DNA from 3 places in the Devosia sp. UYZn731 genome. Region 3 is predicted to be linked to each of the others. Evidence: predicted binding sites of a transcription regulator. Region 3 holds the regulator's gene; each other region holds the start of a gene.
What was found. Region 3 encodes LexA, which represses DNA repair genes until DNA is damaged. Its sites were predicted from a motif close to TGTTCNNNNTGTGTTCNG; they were not measured.
Positions count from the first base shown of each region.

Region 1: the regulator LexA is predicted to act here: its motif matches at 2,718-2,735, upstream of ABIB57_RS08625 (ImuA family protein).
Region 2: the regulator LexA is predicted to act here: its motif matches at 2,311-2,328, upstream of uvrA (excinuclease ABC subunit UvrA).

Region 1 is NZ_JBEPOL010000003.1:147,012-153,034, reverse strand. It holds gene ABIB57_RS08635 (error-prone DNA polymerase) at 1-274, opposite strand, end outside; gene ABIB57_RS08630 (Y-family DNA polymerase) at 319-1,998, opposite strand; gene ABIB57_RS08625 (ImuA family protein) at 1,883-2,692, opposite strand; gene ABIB57_RS08620 (tellurite resistance TerB family protein) at 2,933-3,373, shown strand; gene ABIB57_RS08615 (hypothetical protein) at 3,390-3,965, opposite strand; gene ppa (inorganic diphosphatase) at 4,084-4,617, shown strand; gene ABIB57_RS08605 (serine hydrolase) at 4,681-6,023, shown strand, end outside.
Region 2 is NZ_JBEPOL010000001.1:130,939-136,961, forward strand. It holds gene ABIB57_RS00590 (aldehyde dehydrogenase family protein) at 1-361, opposite strand, end outside; gene ssb (single-stranded DNA-binding protein) at 633-1,154, opposite strand; gene ABIB57_RS00600 (LysE family translocator) at 1,561-2,199, shown strand; gene uvrA (excinuclease ABC subunit UvrA) at 2,509-5,403, shown strand; gene ABIB57_RS00610 (hypothetical protein) at 5,591-5,743, shown strand; gene ABIB57_RS00615 (DUF1127 domain-containing protein) at 5,939-6,023, shown strand, end outside.
Region 3 is NZ_JBEPOL010000002.1:173,724-179,746, forward strand. It holds gene ABIB57_RS05265 (IlvD/Edd family dehydratase) at 1-1,110, shown strand, start outside; gene ABIB57_RS05270 (nuclear transport factor 2 family protein) at 1,217-2,008, opposite strand; gene ABIB57_RS05275 (hypothetical protein) at 2,029-2,364, opposite strand; gene lexA (transcriptional repressor LexA) at 2,364-3,074, opposite strand; gene ABIB57_RS05285 (molybdopterin molybdotransferase MoeA) at 3,225-4,433, opposite strand; gene moaC (cyclic pyranopterin monophosphate synthase MoaC) at 4,430-4,912, opposite strand; gene trpC (indole-3-glycerol phosphate synthase TrpC) at 4,915-5,721, opposite strand; gene trpD (anthranilate phosphoribosyltransferase) at 5,714-6,023, opposite strand, start outside.

The DNA.
Region 1 (6,023 bases), on a different contig from region 3:
GGTTGCTGGGATAGGCCACTATATCGGGGGTGCCATCGGCGAAACACAGCCGCACTCCAACCAGATAGCGAAAATCAGCAAAACGCTCGTCGCGTTCGCGCGCCGTGACAAAGCCCCTGACCACGCCGGCAAAGCTGTTGCGGTCACAGAGGCCCACACCGTTCAGGCCAAGATACATGGCGCCTGAAACCAGCTCTTCGGGATGTGATCCGCTTCGCAGGAAAGAAAAATTACTGGTCGTGACCAGTTCGGTGAAGGCAGGCGCCGGTGGCACTGCGAGCGCTTTTCCCGGCGAGCCGGTGAACGGAACAACCTCGCTCACGAGAAAAATCCGTGCAGATACCAGGTTGGGTTTGGCGCAACACCATAGATTCCCAAGCGGAACAGCCAGAAGCGGCGACCGCCCGCGTCTTCCGCGACATAATAATCGCGAACGGCGTTCCATGTATAAAACAGCGGTACGTTCGGTATGTAGGGAGGCGTCTTTCCCAGTTTTTTGAGTTCTTCCAGCTCTTGCGGCGTGGCGGGAGGAACCAGCACGAGACGCTGGCCACTACGCCACCATTCGGCATTGAGCCGCTCTGGCCCCTCGGCTTTGACAAACCTGTAGCTCACCCGTCGCCAGGTCATTGCCATGGGCGGGCCGTCAGGCACTTCGGCGGTAATGCCGATGGGTTCCGGCATAGGCAGCAACCGTAAAGGGCGCTCCTGTTCGGGATCGGGCATGGAAGCTGGATTATCGGCGCTCCGCGCAATCACCGGTTCAAGCCGCACCGCACGCTCGGGAATATGAGTATCGACGAATGCACTGCGCACCACTGAAAACATGCCCAGCCGACTGCTCATGCGATCGTAGAGACGACCCAGATCCGTGCCATCCTGTCGGGAAAATGCACCCAGCTGGCTGGCTTCCAGCGGCGACACCGAGCTGGCCGCCAGACGGATCATGTCGATACCGAAGCCGGCGTCGTATTCGCCCTGCAAGCGCTCCGCGCGATTTGCGAACAGCCGCGCAATATGCCCAGGCTCGCGGGTCGGACTGCCGGCATTGACCGAGAGGGTCATGACCTTGTGATCAACCCGATAAAGGAACAGGTGAAACGCCTGCGCGCCAAGCCCCTCGCTTTCAAGTCTTATCCCAAGCTGAATGCCCAGGTCATGCGTGGTCATCAGCACGTCGTCCATGAGTCCGATCGGATCGGGAAATTTCCGTTCGGCATAGCGCTCGGCAATCGGCAGGCGCGGGGTCATGCGCTCTTCGAGATAGCCATAGGCTTGGTCGATGCGCATGATCAGCGAGGCCCCGAACCGCGCCTGCAGGCCCTTGCGGTCGCGGCCACGCAACTGGCCGATCTGCTTGAGCCCCATCTGGGTCAACCCGGCTATCTGCATCGGCAGCAGACGCAGGGCTGCGACCGAGAGGCCATCGAGCAGGCTCCCCGTCTGATCGGCCGCGACCACGCGGTTAGGAGCGAAATGGCTGGCGGCCCAGGCGGCTCCGATGGTGGAGGCCACGGCACCGTCAGCCGCATAGCCCAATTGGCGCAAACGCAGGACCATCGTGCGCAACATGGCCAGTTCGCTCCCGAACAGGTGGGACACTCCGGTGATGTCGAGCACCAGATCCCCATAGGCATTCATGTCGTTCATCACCGCCACCAGCGGGCTGGCATTGGAGTGCCAATCGGCAAAAATGCCGAACGCCGCTTCCAGCAGCGGCAGATCGATTTCACGCGCAGTCAGATCCGGCACCATGGCATGGGCATCAGCCAGGTTCTGCCCAATATAAAGCATTTGTGCCGCCGCCAGCCGATCCACCGCCGCCAACCGCAACCCGCCTTTTATCCGCTCGTACAACGCCAATGGACCGGTCAGGCTAGGCTCAGCCCGCTTCAGATAATCGGTCGGCCAGGTCGGCAAATAGATCGCCAGGTAGCGACGGTCGCTCAACAGGCTGGGCTGGACGTCTTTCCCTGTCATCGACGATGTGAAAGCCATTTTCCGTCCACTCCAGCAGCCATTCCTGGTTTTGCCTGTCGCCGATAACGCCCCGTTCCAGCCGGGCTCGCCATCGCGTTTCGCCCGGCGCGCGGGCATCGAATTGCGTGGTAGCGCTCAAGGCGGGCACCAGGTGCCAGCGCAACTGGGCTGCGCTGGCCTCGCGCCAGGCGCCATAGCGCAGCAGGAACAGTGACGTGCCGCCGGCATCGGCGCGCAGGCTAAGGCGGCGGCTGGCGGTGAAATCGAGCACTTTGGGATGGCCCGCAATATCGGCGATCACCGCCGCCACCGCCCCACAGGCCAAAGCCTCCTCGACCGCCCACAGCAGCTCGACGATATTGGCCGGCCGGATCAACACCAGCGCATCGGGATCGAACCCGAAGGTGGCCAGCCCCGGCCCATAGGGCAGGCCCATTTCCTGGGCCTCGGCCAGCATCTGCAGATAGATCACCGCGCGACGCACGGGCGTCAGCAGGCTGCGCGCCTGCCCCAGGGCAAACCCCAGCAGCGCCGCAGTGTTGCGCCGCTCATCGGCAAACACTTCCTGCACCAGGCCGGGCGCCGGCACGATGAACTGATCGGGCGCATGGGCTTGCGTGCTGACCGGATCGCTCAGCACCGGCCGGCGCTCGATATTGGCGATGCTGGCGCGCAGCGCCGCCAGCCGTTCCTGTTTTGCAAGGCCGCTCATGGAGCCAACCTTTCTGTTGCTCGTTAAGAACAAACAGTGAACACTGGAGTCAGCTCAAGAGTCAAGCTGACTCTTTTCAGCACGTTCAAGTGTGGCGGCCCGGCATCAGCCGTGCACAAGACCGCGCAATGCCGAGGACGTGTTCTTGAGAGAATCCGGGACGCTGTCTATCGTGCTTTGGCCTGCCTCCCGGCGTGCTCCATCTTCTGTCGTTTCGCGCTCCTCAAGGAGGCTTTTGCCGTGTTCGAGGCCATTACCCGTCTGTTCCAAAAGCCGGATGACGCGCTCTCCGTCCACGACCCAAAGCTGGCCGTGGCGGCACTGCTGGTGCATCTGGCGGCTGTCGATGGGCAGGTCAAGGACGAGGAACGCAAGGCCATCAAGGGCGCGCTGCAGGATCATTACGATCTCGACGAAGCCGCGGTCGACCGGCTGGTCAAGGAAGCTTCCTTGCGCGACGCCGAATCGGTGGATTTCTACAAATTCACCTCGACCCTGTCTTCGCTGGACAACGCGGACCGCATCGAGATCATCGCCATGATGTGGACCGTGGTGTTTGCCGACAAGGACAATCACGAACTCGAGGACAACATGGTCTGGCGCATTGCCGAACTGATCGGCGTTTCGGCGCGCGACCGCACCGTGCTGCGCAACCAGATCGGCAAGGGCCGCAAGGCCTGAGCCAGCCGCGCTCGGCTCAATCCCGTACTTCCCAGGCGGTGAACTTGCCGATGATGTCCACCTTGTCATTGACGCAGTCGAACTTGCCGGCCTTGTCGGCGGCCTGCCGCGCCAGCTCGTTGGCATTGGGATTGGCCAGCGCATCGATATAGGCGATGTGGCAGGTCTGGCCCTCGAGCAATTGGGTCACCACCAGCACCTCGTTGGTTTCTTTGTAGGTTTCCTGGTTCTGGGTAAAATAGCGCACGATGGTCGCCACCGGCAGCCAGCCGCCCGATTCATTGCTGAGCCGCCATTCCAGCTTCGGCCCCAGGTGATTGAACGGCCCCATCGACTGCCCGAAGCCCGGCTCCTTCTGGATGTTGAAGCCATAGTTGAGCGCGAAGCGCAGATCGCCTTCCGTCACTTGCAGCGGATAACCCTTGTAGCCGGGGCAGGCCCAGCTGGCCCCGAAATCGTCGGCGTCGAGCACGAGGCATTGATCCAGATTGATATCCGTATAGGCGCTGTTGAAGCCGGCGAAGGCAGGTTGTGCCACGCCGAACGCGCCGGCCAGAGCCAGCATGGGAAGCCACCAAAAAGTCTTCGTCATAGTCTCGTCTCCTCACGCGCATATCGGTATCGTGGGCAATATGGCTTGCTTTTGGGGCGCACCCTAGGCAGAACGCCGCCAGACTGCCGCCCTCCGCATGAACGAGACCTGACAGATCATGAACATCGACGCCATTCCGACCGGCAAGAACCCGCCCGACGACCTCAACGTCATCATCGAAGTGCCGATGGGTGGCGAGCCGATCAAGTACGAGATCGACAAAGCCTCTGGCGCGCTGTTCGTCGACCGTTTCCTCTATACGCCGATGCGTTACCCCGGCAATTACGGCTTCGTGCCCCACACGCTGTGCGGCGACGGTGATCCGCTCGACGTCATCGTGATGAATTCGCGGCCACTGGTCCCCGGTGCCGTGGTGCGCTGCCGTCCCTTCGGCGTGCTGTTCATGGAAGACGATGGCGGGCAGGATGAAAAAATCCTCGCCGTGCCGGTCTCCAAGCTCACCGCCATGTATGACCACATCAAGGATCTGGGCGACATGCAGGCCATCCAGGTCGAGCGGGTGAAGCACTTCTTCACCCATTACAAGGATCTGGAGCCCGGCAAGTGGGCCAAGATTTCCCATGTCGGGGGCTATGAGGACGCCAAGAAGGTGATCCTCGAATCGATCGAAATGGCCAACAAGGCCAAGTAGGGCTTCGAACCCGTCGTAGACCTGAGGCATTGTGTGCACAACGCCATGCCTTGGGAGCCCATCATGAAAACCAGCATTGCTGCGGTAATCGGCTTGCTGTTGGTCCCCTATCTTGCCATGGCGCAAGCGCCGGAGGATCAAGCCATGCCCGATAATGCCGCAATCATGCAAATTCTGGCCGACCGGATCGACCGCGACCAGCAAGGCGTCGGCATGGCGACAAGCCTGGTCGAAGGCAGCCTCCCCCGCTTTGTCGCGCATGGCAGCCTCGCGGCGGGCAAGGCGCCGGTCGATGAACACACGCTATTCGAAATCGGCTCGATCACCAAAATTTTCACCAATCTACTGCTGGCCGATATGGTGCTGCGCGGCGGCATGACGCTTGACGACCCGGTGGTCGACTATCTGCCCGCGGACACGGTCATCCCGGAGCGTGGCGGCAAGCAGATCACCCTGTTCGATCTGGCGACCCACAGCTCCGGCCTGCCGCGCATGCCGACCAATTTTTCGCCTGCCGATCAGGCCAATCCCTATCCCGATTACGGTGCCGACCAGCTCTACAGCTTCCTTGCCGGTTACGCGCTGCCGCGCGATATCGGCACCCAGTTCGAATATTCCAATCTCGGCACCGCGCTGCTCGGTCAGGCGATCGTCACCACGTCCGGCATAGACTACGCCAGCCTGGTGCGCACCCGCATTCTCGAGCCGCTGGGCATGACCGATACGACGATGACTCTCACGCCGGAACAGACAACTCGCTTCGCCACCGGCCACGACAGGCAACTGGAAGCCACCTCGCATTGGGATTTCGATGTCTTTGCACCGGCCGGCGCTTATCGGTCCAGCGCTGCCGACATGGCCAAATTTGTCGCCGCCGCCAGCGGAACGGTCCCCACGCCACTGGACGCCGCCTTCGCGCTGATGCTGGCTCAAACCCGCCCGGTGGACACAGGCGCGACAATCGGCCTGGGCTGGCTGATCCGCGACCACGACGGCCACCAAATCGTCTGGCACAACGGCGGCACTGGCGGCTTCCGCAGCTTTATCGGCTTTGATAGGGCCAGCAAATCCAGCGTGGTGGTACTGTCCAACACCGCAACCGACAGGGGCGTCGATGATATCGGCATGTACATGATCAATGCCGACCTGCCGCTTGCGGCGCAGCCCAAACTTCGTCTCGCCGTCGATCTTGACCCCGCCTCGCTCGACAATTATGTCGGCGATTACGCGCTGAGTCCGGACTTCGTCCTCGCCGTCACTGGTGAAAATGGCAGCCTGTTCGTGCAGGCCACGAATCAGCCCAAAAACCAGGTGTTCTTCGAAGGCGACCATAATTTTTTCTACAAGGTTGTCGACGCGCAATTGAGCTTCACCATGGGGCCGGATGGCAAGGCCACCAGCGTGGT
Region 2 (6,023 bases), on a different contig from region 3:
GCCCCATGGGCTCGTAGATAATGCTGCTGGGCGTGCCCGCGATGGGCTCCTCGGCAAGATAACGCGGCCCCGCCTCGGCAAAATGCCGCGCGCCTGTCGCCGCCTTGATGACCTCGCCCCGAGCCTCGCCGACCGGCTTGCCCATTTCCCCGGTGATCAGCGCGGCATAGTCGTCGGCACGCGCTTCGAGCAGTTCGGCCAGCCTCACCAGAAAGGCCGAACGCTCCTCCATCGTGGTCGCCGCCCAGGCGCGCCAGCCCGTCCAGGCCTGCTCCAGCAGGCGCTCCACTTCGGCCGGGGCGTGGGCGGAAAACTCCGCGCGCACCGCGCCGGTGGCCGGATTGATCGATTTGAACGTCATGGCCGCTCCTCCTTGGCAAACTAGCTGCTCTGCCCGGAGGATAACGGTGCCGGCAGGGTCCCCATAGCCCTTCGCACTGCCCGCGCCCAAAAACCGGACGCTCGGTCAAACCAGCCCAGTCCGCGTGTCAAACCGCGACCAGCTTCCGAGCAGGCAAAAAAGAACGCCCCACCCCTGCCTCGCAAACAGCGATAAGGATGGAGCGTCACTCTATGTCAAAAGCCCAATCACAAGGGCCTGTAGCTAAAAATCCAACGTCAGTCGGCCCGACCTAGAACGGGATATCGTCGTCCATGCCACCCGACTCGAAGGCCGGAGCATTGGAGGCCGGACGACGCGCGCCGCCACCGGAATTGCCGCCACCATTATTGTAGCCGCCTTCAGACGGGCGCGTGCCCCGGAAGCCGCCGCTATCGCCGCCGCCGGTGCTTTCACCTTCGCCACGACCGTCAAGCAGGGTCATGTTGGAGTTGAAGCCCTGCAGCACGATTTCGGTCGAATACTTGTCGGCGCCGCTCTGGTCCTGCCATTTGCGGGTCTGCAACTGGCCTTCGAGATAGACCTTGCTGCCCTTCTTCAGATAGCTCTCGGCGACGCGCGCCAAGCCTTCCGAGAAGATCACCACGCGGTGCCATTCGGTCTTTTCGCGGCGCTCGCCGGTGTTCTTGTCTTTCCAGTTTTCCGAGGTGGCGATCGACAGGTTTACCACCTTGCCGCCGCTCGGCAGGTTCCGAACTTCGGGATCGGCACCGAGATTGCCGACCAGGATCACCTTATTCACACTGCCTGCCATAACTCATTCCTTTCGATTCAGTCCCCGGGCCTGCTGCCGCGCGGGACGCTCACTTACATAGCGGCCGCCACTCTACTCCGCCGCGCCATCGGCCGCCCGCGCCTTAGCGCAGTTGTGAACAGGTGTCTTGCTCGCTCGTTGTTCTTGTTATGTTCCATATTTTGGGGATCGTCAAGATGGATGACGTCCAGCTGGAACCGGCTCCCTCCACACCGTCACCATCGGTGGTCCACGGGACGCCACACGGTCGCTGGGTTGCCTTGACAACCCCGGCACTGACGGCGGTTCCGAAACTCTCTCGCAGCGCAATGCCCAGGAATCCCCGCCCTGCTGACACAGCCTGTCAGCAGCGTCCCCTACTGCAGGATTCCGCCGACCGCTCGGCGCTTGCAGGGCTTGGGGATGCATGGCCTATTCGGATGCGTTGTGGATTTATCTTGTCCTGGTGTTCGGCATCATTGTGGTGCCGGGCATGGACATGTTGTTCGTGCTGGCCAATGCGCTGACCGGCGGTCGCCGCGCGGGCTTGGCCGCGACGGGCGGGATCATGGCCGGCGGCGTGGCGCATACCATTTTCGGGGCGACCGCCGTTGGCGTGCTGGCGCGATCGGCGCCGGGCCTGTTGTCGGCACTGGTGCTGGTCGGCGCCGCCTATATGGCCTGGATCGGCATCACGCTCATGCGCACATCGATCACCGTCGACGCGGTCGGCCGCGCCAATACACGCTCGCAATGGGTGGCGTTTCGGCAGGGCCTGGTGACTTGCCTGCTCAATCCCAAGGCCTACCTCTTCACCTTCAGCGTATTCCCGCAGTTCATCCGGCCGGAATACGGGCCGGTCTGGTCGCAAGGGCTGGTCATTGGCGTCATCACGGTGCTGATGCAGTTGACGATCTATGGCGGCTTGGCGCTTGCCGCCGGCAGGAGCCGCGACTTTCTGGTGGCAAGCCCACAGATAACCATCTGGATTGGCCGCGGCGCCGGTCTGCTGTTCTTGGTCGTTGCGGTGTTCACGGCCTGGCATGGCCTGGCGCAGGCCAAATGATGAAACGATGTGCAGTAACTATGCAGATGTTGCGGCAATGTTCCAATTTTGACTGTTCGGTCAATTGTGTTTGAATGAAGGCAGGAACCTGGGCTTGACCGAATCCGCATTTGTTCCTTTTATGTTCCGAATCCTGGGCGGCCGATGTTCTCCTACACGGCATGGTGACGACGACCATCCGCCGACCAGCCGAAGTGGAACTTGCAAGATGCATGCCTTGTTCTTATTTCTGCGGCTTACCCCGCTCGCCATACCCTATTATATCTGCCGAGGCGCTCTCCTGTGTGCGCCCGAGCCATGGATACGATCATGACGCCAAAGCCCAGCCAGAACCGCGAAATCATCGTCCGTGGGGCGCGCGAGCATAATCTCAAAGGCATCGACGTGCGCTTGCCGCGCGACAGCCTGATCGTGATGACCGGGCTGAGCGGGTCCGGCAAGTCGTCGCTGGCGTTCGACACCATCTATGCCGAGGGCCAACGCCGCTATGTCGAGAGCCTGTCCGCCTATGCGCGGCAGTTCCTCGAAATGATGCAGAAGCCCGATGTCGAGCATATCGAAGGGCTGTCCCCTGCGATTTCCATCGAGCAGAAAACCACCTCGCGCAATCCGCGCTCGACGGTGGGCACGGTCACCGAAATCTATGACTACCTGCGCCTGATGTTCGCCCGCGTCGGCATTCCCTATTCGCCTGCGACCGGCCTGCCGATCGAAAGCCAGACCGTGTCGCAGATGATCGACAAGGTCATGGAGCTGCCCGAGGGCACGCGCCTGTTCCTGCTGGCGCCGATGGTGCGCGGCCGCAAGGGCGAGTACAAAAAGGAACTGGCCGACCTGATGCGCAAGGGCTTTCAGCGCGTCAAGATCGACGGGGAATATTACGAGATCGAGGAGGCTCCCGTCCTCGACAAGAAGCTCAAGCATGATCTCGAGGTGGTGGTCGATCGTATCGTTGTCGGTCCCGATATTTCCGGCCGCCTGGCGGAAAGCTTCGAGACGGCGCTGAAGCTGGCCGATGGCATTGCCCTGATCGAATTCGCCGATGAAAAGGCCGAGGACGGCACGCAGCGCCAGGTCACGTTCTCGGAAAAATTCGCCTGCCCCGTTTCCGGCTTCACCATTGCCGAAATCGAGCCGCGGCTGTTCTCGTTCAATAATCCATTTGGCGCCTGCCCGGTTTGCGATGGCCTGGGCACCGAGCAGAAGATAGATCCCAACCAGATCGTTCCCGATGCCAGCCTGTCGCTGCGCGACGGGGCCATCCTGCCATGGTCCAAGACTTCGGCGCCGTATTACCTGCAAACGCTCGATGCGGTGGCCAAGCATTTTGGCGCTTCGACCGGCACCGCCTGGAACGAACTGCCGTTCGAAGTTCAGCACGCCGTGCTCTATGGCACCGGCAAGGAAGCGGTCAATTTCGTCTATGACGATGGTTTGCGGCAGTACAAGACCTCCAAGCCCTTCGAGGGCGTGATCGGCAATCTGGACCGGCGCTACAAGGAGACCGAAAGCGCCGGCATGCGCGAAGAGATCGAAAAGTACATGTCGCAGGCGCCGTGCGCGGGTTGTGGTGGCTATCGGCTGAAGCCGGAAACGCTTGCGGTCAAAATCGATGGCCTGCATATCGGCCAGGTCACCGAAAAATCCATCCGGGCGACGTCGGAATGGTTCGAGACGCTGAACGCCAAGCTCAACGACAACCAGCGGCAGATCGGCGAACGCATCTTCAAGGAGATCCGCGAGCGCCTGAACTTCCTCAACGATGTGGGGCTCGATTATCTTACGCTGGCGCGCAATTCCGGCTCGCTGTCGGGCGGCGAAAGCCAGCGCATTCGCCTCGCCAGCCAGATCGGCTCGGGCCTCACCGGCGTGCTGTACGTGCTCGACGAGCCCTCCATCGGCCTGCATCAGCGCGATAACGCCCGCCTGCTCGATACGCTGCGGCGGCTGCGCGACATCGGCAATACGGTGATCGTTGTCGAGCATGACGAAGACGCCATCATGACCGCCGACTATGTGGTCGATATCGGCCCCGGTGCCGGTGTGCATGGCGGCCATATCGTCGCTGAAGGCACGCCCGAGGATATCCTCAAGAGTCCCGATAGCCTGACCGGCCAGTATCTCAGCGGCCGCATGGGCATTCCGATTCCGGCCGAGCGACGCAAGGCCAAAAAGGGCAAGGCTTTGAGCCTGAAGGGCGCGACCGGCAACAATCTCAAGAATGTTTCCGTCGATGTGCCGCTGGGCATGTTCGTGGCCATCACGGGCGTTTCCGGTGGCGGCAAGTCGACGCTGATGATCGACACCATGTACACGGCCATTGCGCGCCGCCTGAACGGCGCACGCGTCATGCCGGCGCCGCACGAGTCGCTGACCGGCCTCGAATTCCTCGACAAGGTCATCGATATCGACCAGAGCCCGATCGGGCGCACCCCGCGCTCCAACCCCGCCACCTATACGGGCGCTTTTACGCCCTTGCGCGAATGGTTTGCCGGCCTGCCCGAGTCCAAGCAGCGCGGCTATGGGCCGGGCCGGTTCTCGTTCAACGTCAAGGGCGGCCGCTGCGAGAAGTGCGAAGGCGATGGCGTCCTCAAGATCGAGATGCACTTCCTCCCCGACGTCTACGTCACCTGCGATGTCTGCAAGGGCAAGCGCTACAATCGCGAAACGCTGGAAGTGCAGTTCAAGGGCAAGTCGATCTCCGACGTGCTGGACATGACCATCGACGAAGGCGTCGACTTCTTTTCGGCCGTGCCGACCATCCGCGAGAAGTTCGCTACGCTGCAGCGGGTGGGCCTGGGTTATGTCAAGGTCGGCCAGCCGGCCACTACCCTGTCGGGCGGCGAGGCGCAGCGCGTCAAGCTCTCCAAGGAACTCAGCAAGCGGGCGACCGGGCGAACGCTCTACATGCTGGACGAGCCGACGACGGGCTTGCATTTCCACGACGTGGCCAAGCTGCTCGAGGTGCTGCACGAGTTGGTGGATGGCGGCAACACCGTCATCGTCATCGAGCACAACCTGGAAGTCATCAAGACCGCGGACTGGGTCATCGATCTCGGCCCTGAGGGTGGTGATGGCGGCGGCGAGATTGTCGGCGTCGGTACGCCCGAGACTATTGCGGAGAATACCCGCTCGCATACCGGGATGTTCTTGAAGGATGTGATGTCGCGGCGGCAGAACTTTGCCAGCAAGGCGGCTGAATAGTTCGGTGGTGCAACAAGAAATCCAGCATGCTGGATTCTTGACCAATACGCCATACGGGCTATTTCACGACAGAATTGTGAAAATGCCATGCGATCGACGCATGCCGTGATCGACGTTTACGGCATGGCGTGGCGGCAAAAATCGGCTCATGCTGCTAAAGTCGTAACCAAGCCTAGGGAATCTGTTGATGTTTGTGCGTGCCGTCTGGCGTTCCAAGCGCTTGGTCGACATCAAGCAAGCGCTGCGGGAAATGGACATTCCCTCGCCGCGAGATGTCGACCCACTGGGGCTTTGCGCCCCTGACTTCCAGAAGATGACGCGCGGTCTGTTCGACCGCTGATCTCAGTCAATCGTGAGTTTGCGCGGCCGCCGGACCTCCCTCCGGCGGCCGTTGCCATTCTGCCAAGCTTAACGCCGGGTGAATGCCCTTGGTTAAAGACCCGCGTAGACCGCATAGCTTCATTGATAAATGGCCCACTGCTCATCTTGACCAAACCCCACTAGATATATCCTCGTAAACGCAAGGAGACTTCAAATGGACATTCGCAAGACTTTCAAAAAGTGGGCCGCTTATCAGCAGACCGTTCGTGAGCTCGCTGCTCTCGACAATCGCCAGCTCA
Region 3 (6,023 bases):
CCCTATCGTGACCGCCAGGAAATGGCCTATCGCACCGGCAAGCGCATCGTCGATATGGTCCGTGAAGATCTGAAGCCCTCGGACATCCTGACCAAAGATAATTTCATCAACACCATCGTGGTCAATTCGGCCATCGGCGGTTCGACCAATGCGCCGATCCACATCCAGGCCATCGCCAAGCATATCGGCGTGGAACTGGAACTGCAGGATTTCCAGACCTATGGCCACAAGGTGCCGCTCCTGGTCAATCTGCAGCCGGCCGGCGAGTATCTGGGCGAGGACTTCTACCATGCCGGCGGCGTGCCGGCGGTGGTCAACGAGCTGATGAGCCAGGGGCTGATCCGCGAGAACGCGCCGACCGTCAACGGTAAGTCGATTGGCGAGAACTGCCGCAACACGGTTATCCAGGACGATAAGGTCATCCGCCACTTCGACAACCCACTCAAGACCGAGGCCGGCTTCCTCTTGCTGCGCGGCAATCTGTTCGACAACGCGATCATGAAGACCAGCGTGATCTCGACCGAGTTCCGCGACCGTTACCTGACCAATCCCGAACATCCCGGCATGTTCGAGGGCAAGGCCGTAGTGTTCGATGGTCCTGAGGATTATCACCACCGCATCGACGATCCCTCGCTCGAGATCGACGAGCATACCCTGCTGTTCATGCGCGGCGCTGGCCCAATCGGCTATCCGGGAGCGGCGGAAGTCGTCAACATGCGGCCGCCCAACTACCTGATCAAGAAGGGCATTACCGCCCTGGCCTGTATCGGTGACGGCCGCCAGTCCGGCACTTCGGGGTCGCCCTCGATTCTCAATGCGTCCCCCGAAGCGGCCGCTGGCGGCAATCTCGCCATCCTGCGCACCGGCGACCGGGTACGGATCGACCTCAATAAGGGCTCTGCCAATATCCTGATCGCCGACGAGGAAATCGCCAAGCGTCGCGCCGATCTAGAGTCGATGGGCGGCTATAAGTATCCCAAGCACCAGACACCATGGCAGGAAATCCAGCGCGGCATCGTCGGCCAGCTCGGCGACGGCGCCATCCTCAAGCCCGCCGAAAAGTACCAGCGCATCGCCCAGACCGAAGGCATTCCGCGCGACAACCACTAGGCTAAATCATCAAACGCAGAAGGCCCGCCAGATGATGGCGGGCCTTCTATACGCTCAGTCGCACTGGCTGCCGACAATCAGCACTTAGGGTTCCAAATACCGCCTCTCAAGCGGGCAGGGCGCTCAAATGCTCGTGGATAATCTTCCAACCTTCGGGGCGTCGAACGAAGACGCTGGTCCCCCGCCCCGAACCCTCACGGCATTCACCGGACCCCGTTGCCTGCCAATGAAAGCGGTAGAGGCAAGCGGCGGCATAATCGCCCTGAGCGATCCAGCGCACGTCTTCCAGCCAGTAGATTTCGCCGGTCAGATTGCGCCACGTGCCCTCAAAGGCAGAACGAATGGCGGACAGCCCGGCATGCGAACCATCGCCGAACCAAAACACCGCCTCCGGCGCGATCAGCGGAGCGACGTCGTCAAAGCTGTGATTGTTGATAAGCTCGGCATAGCGCGACAGCGTCTTCGCCGCCTCCACGCCGTTGCTGACTATGGCGTCCCGTACCAGTTTCAGGGCACGTACGAAGTCGGGGTGCCACTCCCGCTCTGGCGTTGCATCCAGAGTACACCAGAAAAATTCAAATCGATGCCCACCATCGTCTAATGTGTCAAACGCCCAGTGCTCCGGCAGATCCGCCGTCTCCACCAGCACAAAGTGCCAGAGCTGCCCCAGCGCAATGGCCGAACTGGAGCAGAGCACCACACCAGTCACATCCTCGACAATCCCTGCTTCCTCCGCCAGCTCGCGCAAAGCACCAGCAATAACAGACTCGCCCGCCTCTCGTGTCCCCTTGACCAGTTGAACACCGGCCAGGGGGTGCCTGAACACCAGGATCTCCCTTGCGTCCCCTACGCCTCGGAAAATGACCGGACAAACTTTCTCGACCAAGTTCTTCGCCATCAAACCCCACGCATGAGCTTTTACTCCTTGGCCGCAGTCTCCAGCGTTACCCAGCGGCCGGTGACGTCGCATTGCAGCAGCATGCTGTCATTGTTGCGAATGCCGACGATAGCGCCCGCGGACGACAACTTGCCTTCGAGCAGGCAACCCGCTACGGGCGTATCGGCCTTCGCTTCCGCCCAGCCGGTTCCGGCATTGCAGACTGCGGTGCCATTGCCCGCATTGATGCCCACACCTGCCGAAAACGTCACATTTCCCACCCAGCAGCGGGTCTCCTTGACGCTCGCTTCTTGAGCGAACGTCGCGCCGTTGCCGAGCGACAACAGGCCAAGCGCCAAAAGCAGGGTGAGCCGCATCAGTATTTCCTCAGCAACCCGACCAGGCGGCCCTGGACCTTGACGCGATCAGGTCCGAAAATGCGCGTTTCATAGGCCGGGTTGGCGGCTTCCAGCGCGATGGTATTGCCCTTGCGGCGCAGGCGCTTGAGGGTGGCTTCCTCGTCATCAACAAGAGCCACGATGATTTCGCCGGTTCCCGCTGAGTCCTGCTTGCGGATCAGGACGGTATCGCCATCGAAAATGCCGGCCTCGATCATCGAATCGCCGCGCACTTCGAGTGCGTAATGTTCGCCTGCGCCCAACATTTCGGGCGGTACAGAGATGGTGTGGGTGTGGCTTTCGATCGCCGAGATCGGCGTACCGGCCGCGATACGGCCCATAACCGGAACCGAAATGGGACGCGCGTAATCTTCAACCGAACCGCGCATCGGGGGGGACGCCACCTTGCCCAGATTGCCCTCGATCACGCTCGGCTCGAAGCGCGACTTGCGCCCGCCGAGGGACGGGTTCATCGAATCGGGCAGCTTGACCACTTCGAGTGCGCGCGCCCGATTGGGCAGGCGGCGAATGAAACCGCGCTCCTCCAACGCTGTGATCAACCGGTGAATGCCCGACTTGGATGCCAGATCGAGCGCATCCTTCATCTCGTCGAACGATGGCGGAATACCGCTCTCCTTCATCCGCTCATGGATGAACATCAGCAGCTCGTGTTGTTTGCGCGTTAGCATTGGGCCCCTCGGTCGGGAATCGGAACAAAGACTGAACGATGATACGTGTTCCAGTTATGTTCTGCAATATCCCAATGCATTGCCGGCGTAATTTCCGCCTTTGCAAGCAAACGGCGCTTCGTCGCGCGACCTATGCGGTTTTATTTCAGCCTAGAACGCGTCGATACTGATGGCCTCGACCACAGTACCGGCCGGCCGACCCGGATCATGTTCTGGTTGCACGATGAGCATGTCCGCCCGCGCCAGCGACGAGGTATGGCCGCTGTCGACCTCCGAGATCGGCATCAATGCCGTCCCACTGGGCCCATGCACGACGCGCGCGCGCATGAAATGGCGGCGCGCGGTATTGGGCGGGGTCGGGACGGCCAGCGGCAGATGCCAGAGCTGACCAGCGGATTCGGCGTGGCCCTGCCACAGCCGGAGTGCCGGCTTGATAAAAATTGTGGCGGTAACCAGCGCCGAGACGGGGTTCCCCGGCAGGCCGAAGATCAGCGTCTTACCGCGCGTGCCGAACATCAGCGGCTTGCCCGGCCGCATGTTGATGCGCCAGAAATCCAGCGTCACGCCGAGCGACAGGAGGATTTCCTGCACAATATCGTGGTCGCCGACACTGGCGCCGCCGGTGGTGACGACGATGTCAGGCTCGCTGGCGAAGATGGCTTCCAGCGTCGCCGTCAGCGCCGCCCGGTCATCGCCGACAATACCGTGGTCGGTGACGGTTTCGGAGTAGGGCGCCAGCAGGGGACTTAGGCCGTAGCTGTTGGACGAAACGATCTGGTCTGGGCCCAGCGGCGTGCCGGGCACGACCAGTTCATCGCCCGTCGCTAGAAGGGCAATTTTCGGTCGGCGGTTGACCGCGAGGGCAGGGACATTCGCTGCTGCCGCGACGGCCAGTTGCAGTGCAGCGAGGCGCGTGCCGGCGGCGACCAGAACCTGGCCAGTGGCAAAGTCATTGCCGATTGGACGAATGCTGCGGCCGGGTTTGGGCTGCTCGGCGAACTGCACTGTGTGGCCGGTTACCGTCGCCTCTTCCTGCATGATGACCGCATCGGCGCCGGCAGGGACGGGCGCGCCGGTGAAGATGCGCACGCATTGGCCTTCGCCAACGGGGCCGGCAAAGCCCGCGCCGGCTTGCGACATGCCGATGATGGCCAGGCTCCGCCCCGGCACGGCGTCCTGCGCCCGCACCGCATAGCCATCCATGGCGCTAGCGTTGAACGGGGGCTGGCTGTGGTTGGCGACGATCGGCGCGGCCAAGACCCGGCCGGCGGCATCGTGTAGGGGGACTGTTTCGGCCTGCGCCTCGGGCACGCGCTTCAGAATCGCGGCAATCGCGTCTTCGACGGGCAGCAGGCTCATGGCGTGCGCACGAAATCGCCGGATTTGCCGCCCGATTTTTCCAGCACGCAGATATCGGTGACAACCATGGCCCGGTCGATGGCCTTGGCCATGTCGTAGAGCGTCAGCGCCGCGGTGGAGGCGGCGACCAGCGCTTCCATCTCTACGCCGGTTTGCGCTGTGGTTTCTGCGGTGGCGTGCACGACGATCACCGTCGCGCTCTCAGCCTCAATGTCGACGCTGACCTTGGTCAGCGGAATCGGATGGCAGAGGGGGATCAGATCCGAGGTCCTTTTGGCGGCCATGATGCCGGCAATACGGGCCACAGCGAGCGCATCGCCCTTCTTGAGGGAGCCGCCCATAATCGCCGCTACCGTGGCAGGTTCGGCGATGATTCGAGCCTGGGCCACCGCCCGGCGCCGGGTGGCCGCCTTGTCGCCGATATCGACGATGTGGGCTTCGCCTTTGGCGTTGAGATGCGTGAGGCCGCCTTGTGCCATGCCTATGCGCTCACGGTGCCCATGAGCAGGGCGCGCGTGGCGGCCACCACATCGTCCTGGCGCATCAGGCTTTCGCCGACGAGGAAGGTGCCGATGCCGCTGGCTTCGTCCAGCTTGCGCACATCGTCGTGGCTGAGAATGCCGCTTTCGCTGACCAGCACCTTGCCGGGCGGCACGCCGGCGGCCAGGTCGATCGAGGTCTCCAGACGGGTTTCGAAGGTGCGCAGGTTGCGATTGTTGATACCGATGAATTCGGCGTCCAGCGCCAGCGCCCGGTCCAGCTCGAGCTGGTCGTGCACTTCGACCAGCGCGTCCATGCCCCATTCCTCTGCGGCGTCGAGCAGGTAGCGCGCCACATCGTCGCCGACAGCGGCCAGGATGACGAGGATGCAATCAGCGCCCCAAGCGCGCGCCTCGGCCACCTGATAGGTTTCAAACAGGAAATCCTTGCGCAGCACGGGCAGGGTAGTGGCCGCGCGCGCTTCGATCAGGTAGCTCGGCGAGCCTTGGAAGGAGGGACGGTCGGTTAGCACGGACAGGCACGTCGCGCCGCCGGTTTGGTAGGCGCGGGCAATCTCGGCGGGGTTGAAGTCCTGCCGGATCAGGCCCTTGGAGGGGCTGGCCTTTTTTACCTCGGCGATCAGTGCGTATTGCTTGGCGGCGCGCTTGGCCTTGATGGCCCTAAGGAACCCACGAGGCGCTGGCTGGTCATGCGCCATGGCCACGACTTCCGCCCAGGGCCGCATCGCCTTGGCGGCAGCGATTTCTTCGCGTTTGTACGATTCGATCTGCTTGAGAATATCAGCCATGGTCTCGCCCGTTGGACACTGCGACGAGCCGCGCTAGCGTCTCCTTCGCCTTGCCGCTGTCGATGATGTCGGCCGCCAGTTCGGCGCCGCTTTTGAGGTCTTGCACGCGGTCGGCGACGATCAGCGCGGCCGCAGAATTGAGCAGCACGATATCGCGATAGGCGCCCGGCCTGCGGTCGAACAATTCATGCACCGCCGCGGCATTGTATTCGGGATCGCCGCCCAGCAGGTCCTTGGGATCGCTGCGCTTTAGGCCGGCATCCTCAGGTGTCACTTCAAAGCTGCGCAAATCACCATTGGCT